One region of the Pannonibacter sp. Q-1 genome, then DNA from elsewhere that is predicted to be linked to it. Evidence: riboswitches for the same ligand, from Rfam matches in the RefSeq annotation. Region 1 holds a riboswitch; the other holds the start of a gene.
What was found. Region 1 has a riboswitch for S-adenosylmethionine ahead of ACVNHC_RS01225 (O-succinylhomoserine sulfhydrylase). Riboswitches for the same ligand answer to the same signal wherever they lie in the genome.
Positions count from the first base shown of each region.

Region 2: another riboswitch for S-adenosylmethionine. It lies ahead of ACVNHC_RS02350 (hypothetical protein); the one in region 1 lies ahead of ACVNHC_RS01225 (O-succinylhomoserine sulfhydrylase).

Region 1 covers NZ_JBSXNB010000001.1:278,399-280,594, reverse strand. Annotated here, with positions in the region: gene ACVNHC_RS01230 (2'-deoxycytidine 5'-triphosphate deaminase) at 1-703, opposite strand, end outside; SAM riboswitch at 845-924, shown strand; gene ACVNHC_RS01225 (O-succinylhomoserine sulfhydrylase) at 965-2,167, shown strand.
Region 2 covers NZ_JBSXNB010000001.1:509,845-512,040, reverse strand. Annotated here, with positions in the region: gene ACVNHC_RS02355 (acyl-CoA thioesterase) at 1-180, shown strand, start outside; gene ACVNHC_RS02350 (hypothetical protein) at 464-751, opposite strand; SAM-I-IV-variant riboswitch at 822-933, opposite strand; gene ACVNHC_RS02345 (hypothetical protein) at 1,055-2,056, shown strand; gene ACVNHC_RS02340 (SlyX family protein) at 2,067-2,196, opposite strand, start outside.

The sequences.
Region 1 (2,196 bases):
AGAAGTCGAGCGGGTGATGCGCATCCTTCAGGTCCACGTCGATGACGCCCGTGTGGTGCTTGGCGCGGTAGCCGACGAGGCTGCCATCGCCGGAGCCTTCCAGATCGATGGACAGTTGCACGCCGCCGCCGATGCGCTCCATGCCGCCGGAAACAAGGCGCAGGCGCGCATGCACGCCTTCCAGCTCGTTGTCCGGGATCAGCGGTTCACCGGCGCGGAAGCGGATCTGCGACAGGCGGGAGCCACTGCGCACCAGAATGGGGAAGGTGAGCGGCGAGATTTCCGCATAGAGCGGCCCGTTGTAGCCGGCCGGCACAGTGTCAAAGGCGCGCCCGCCATCGGTGATGACGCGGGTGAAGACATCAAGCCGCCCGGTGGAGCTTTTCGGGTTGGCGGTCGCCGAGATGGCATCGGGCAGCGCCAGACTTTCCTGCAAGGGCACGATATAGACGCAGCCCGTTTCCAGCACCGCGCCGCGCGTCAGGTCGATGGTATGCAGCGCGAAGGCATCCAGCTTGTCGGCGACGGCGACGCCATTGCCCGGCAGGAAGCTGGCGCGCACCCGGTAGGCAAGCCCCCCGAGGCGCAGGTCAAGGCTGGCTGGCTGAATCTGGCCGTCGACAGGCGCCAGCTCGCTGCGGATCGTTCCGGCGCGGAACATGTCCTCGATCATGTGGGCGGGCAGAATGCCGTCTGGGCGCATGGCAAGCCTTTCATGGAGCCCGGGAGGGGCGTTATCTTCCTCTGCGCTGTCATTAGCCGATGGCAGGGTCTTGGCCAACCCTTTCATGGCGGGTCCATGGCTGGCAAAGATTGACCACCGGCCATGAAAGGCGTATTTGCAGACAGGATCCGTGGTGATTTGAGCCGGCCGGCTTGCAGCCACGTTAAAGAAGTTGCTAAAGAGGCCGGGGAGAAACACCCGGCCTTTATGGCCGGTTTTTTGTTTCTGGAGCGAAGACCGATGAGCGCATCCGATACCCCGTCCTTCCGCCCCCTGCGTCCGGCCACCCGTCTTGTGCATGGTGGTACTGTCCGCTCCCAGCATGGCGAGACCTCCGAAGCCATCTTCCTGACGCAGGGCTTCGTCTACGCCAATGCGGAAGCAGCAGAAGCGCGCTTCAACGGCGAGGATCCGGGCTATGTCTATTCGCGCTATTCCAACCCCACCGTTGCCATGTTCGAGCAGCGCATGTGCGAGCTGGAAGAGGCGGAAGCGGCCATCGGCACCGCCAGCGGCATGGCCGCCGTCAATCTGGCGCTGATGGCTTCCGTCAAGGCCGGTGATCATGTGGTTGCCGCCAAGGCGCTCTTCGGCTCCTGCCGTTACATCGTTGAAACCCTGCTGCCGCGTTTTGGCGTCACCAGCACGCTGGTGGATGGCACGGACCTGGATCAGTGGCGCGCTGCAGTGACGGAGAACACCAAGGCCGTGTTCCTTGAGAGCCCGACCAACCCGACGCTGGATGTGATCGATATCGCCGCCGTCGCGGAGATCGCTCATGCCGTTGGCGCCCGCGTCATCATCGACAACGTCTTCGCCACGCCCATCTTCCAGTCGCCGCTGAAGCTGGGCGCCGATGTTGTGGTCTATTCGGCCACCAAGCACATTGACGGCCAGGGCCGTTGCCTGGGCGGCGTCGTGCTGTCCGATGCCAAGTGGATCGAGGAAGAAGTGCTGCCGCTGGTCAAGCACACCGGCCCGGCCATGAGCCCGTTCAACGCCTGGGTGCTGCTGAAGGGGCTGGAGACGCTGCCGCTGCGCGTTGCCCAGCAGTCTTCCAGCGCGGCCCGCATTGCCGACCGTCTGGCGGGTGATCCTGCCATTGCCCGCCTGATCTATCCGGGTCGTGACGACCATCCGCAGGCCGCCGTCGCCCGCAGGCAGATGCGCGGCGGCTCGACCATGCTGGCTTTCGAGCTGAAGGGCGGCAAGGCGGCAGCCTTCGCCTTCACCAATGCGCTGGAAGTGATCAAGCTGTCCAACAATCTGGGCGATGCCAAGAGCCTGATCACCCATCCATCCACCACCACGCACAAGAGCGTTGCCGAAGAGGCGCGGCTGGAACTGGGCATCACCGAAGGCATGCTGCGCCTGTCCGTGGGCCTTGAAGATCCGCTGGACCTTCTCGAGGATATCGAGCGGGCACTGGCGGCAGCCCGCTGAGCACGGGACGATATCAGGACGGGGTGGAG
Region 2 (2,196 bases), 230 kb from region 1:
GATGTGCTGTGCATCTACACCCGCGTTGGCCGGATCGGCCGGTCCTCCATGGAAATCAACATGGAAGCCTGGGCCCTGCGCCATCGCTATGGCCAACGGGAAAAGGTGACCGAAGCGATGTTCACCTTCGTCGCCGTGGATGAGGATGGCCGTCCGCGTCCGGTTCCGGCGGAGTGTTGAGGCCACCCTCCGGTGAACCGGGCTCATTGAGGGGCGGTCAAGCCCGTGCGGCGCCTGAGCGATTTCAAGGCGTGATGCGTCAGCATCGAAAGCCTTGGCATCAGTCCATTGGTGAAAGCCTCTCCACTTTCGTCTTGCCATGACGAACAGAAAGAAGAAGCCGGTCAGGCAGTCCTGACCGGCTTGTGGCCTGTTTGGGGGCAGGCGGAACAGCACGAAGCGCAAGGCTTTTCAGCCATGGCACGTGAAAATAGCGTGGTTCGGGAACGGGTTCCGCGGCGGTTCAGCCGGGAAAGCTCTGCCGGGCGCGACGCTCGAGATCGGCGTAAAGGCTTTCGTCGACCGCTTTGGAACACCCAGTGTTCCACAGTGCGATCAGCCCTTCCACCCGTGTCTTGCGCATCTCTGAGGTCAGCGGCGCATGTGTACGGCGGAGCGCGGCGGTCAGTTTCAACTGACGCAGGCGCTGCAGGACATAAAACTCCGAGGCGGTCAGGGAAGAACGGGCGGCAGGTGCGGCCAGGTCCTTCAGCTGTGCCCCGGCCAGGACAATCTGGACGGATGCGTTCACGGCGTTACTCTCTCTTCTCGACATTAAAAAATCCTCCTTCGGTTGCCCGAGGAGGACTGGCGCATTGACGTTCTGACCGCTTGGTTGCCCTGGGTTTCCCCATGGCCACATCCCTTTGCGGGGACCACCTTGCCCGGCCGGGCAGGTTGGCGAGGGCGCCAGCCCTTCTCTTGATGATGCGGGCTTTATGGCACAAACCTTTTGCGGGGTCAATCAGCGGGAATTTCACGTCTGCCTCCCGCTCTGCGTCTAGCTGACAGAGCGAAAATCCGGCCGAGCCGCCACCCTTTCCGGGAGAGTCAGATGCCCCAGCAGACCGATGCCACCTTGCAGATGATCGATGCCAACAATGCGGGCTTCGGCACCGTGCGGCTGGATCCGCGGGCGGAAAGCAGCAACTACGAGGACCATCTCGTGTTGCAGGGCACTCAGTTGCCAAGCACCTATTACGGATTGGCGGGGTCGGACAATACGACCCGGTTCAGGCCGTTGCATCAGGCTGGCTTTCTGGCGACTACGGCCCGCACGCGCGTCTATTTTGCGGTGGCGGGGATGATCAATCAGATCACCAACCCGCGTACGGCGCTTTCGTCCAGTCTTCAGCAGGTTCAGGGGCCGGTCTACAAGAGCAAGTATTATGTCTTTGTCCGCCTCGGCGTTTCCCTTGCTGATTTTCAGGCGACGATTGCCGCCATGATTGCAAATGCGCAGGCGATCACGACAGGCGATCTGGTGGACATGAATGGGCGGTCGCAGGCAACGGGCCCGACCGGCCTCTACTATGTGAATGCAGGGGCGCTCGAGGGCACATTCTGGGCGCGTAAGAATGCAGGTTGGGAAAGTTCGTTCTTTCCATCCAAGATCAACAAGCGCCTCCGGCCGCTCTGTCTGATGGATTTCCGCATTCAGCCCAATCAGGTTGCGGCGGCGCAGGGTACGGGAGCTGCCTATGCCGCCAGCATTGCGCTGGTGCCCACGGCGCGCAACCAGGTGCATACGGGCCATACGCTGATGACACCAGCCGCGCTTGCCAACTGGTACGCCGGCCAGAACTTTGCCTCTCTGGCTGGCAATGTGGCTGGTGCCACGATCTGGAACAAGTATGACTGGCTTGGCCAATACCAGCAGAATGCGTCCTTTGCGACGAACAACTATGATGTCGCAGGTCCGCAAATCGCCAGCGGCAACGAATATTACGCCCGCGAGTTCTTCAATCTGTTCCCGGTAACGAACCCGAATGCCAATGCGAAGAGCGCGCAAAGCCAGTCCATCGTCTCGATGATCGATGGCTTCGTGAACAATTGAGTTTTCGCACTCAATAATGCGGCGGGCGGGTGACGGGATGGGCGGAAATGCCCGTCTCGATCAGCTCGTCGATCTGGTCCGTCATTTCCCGCAGCTTGCGCGTCAGCCGCTCGATCTGCTTGCCCTGCTCGATGACCACG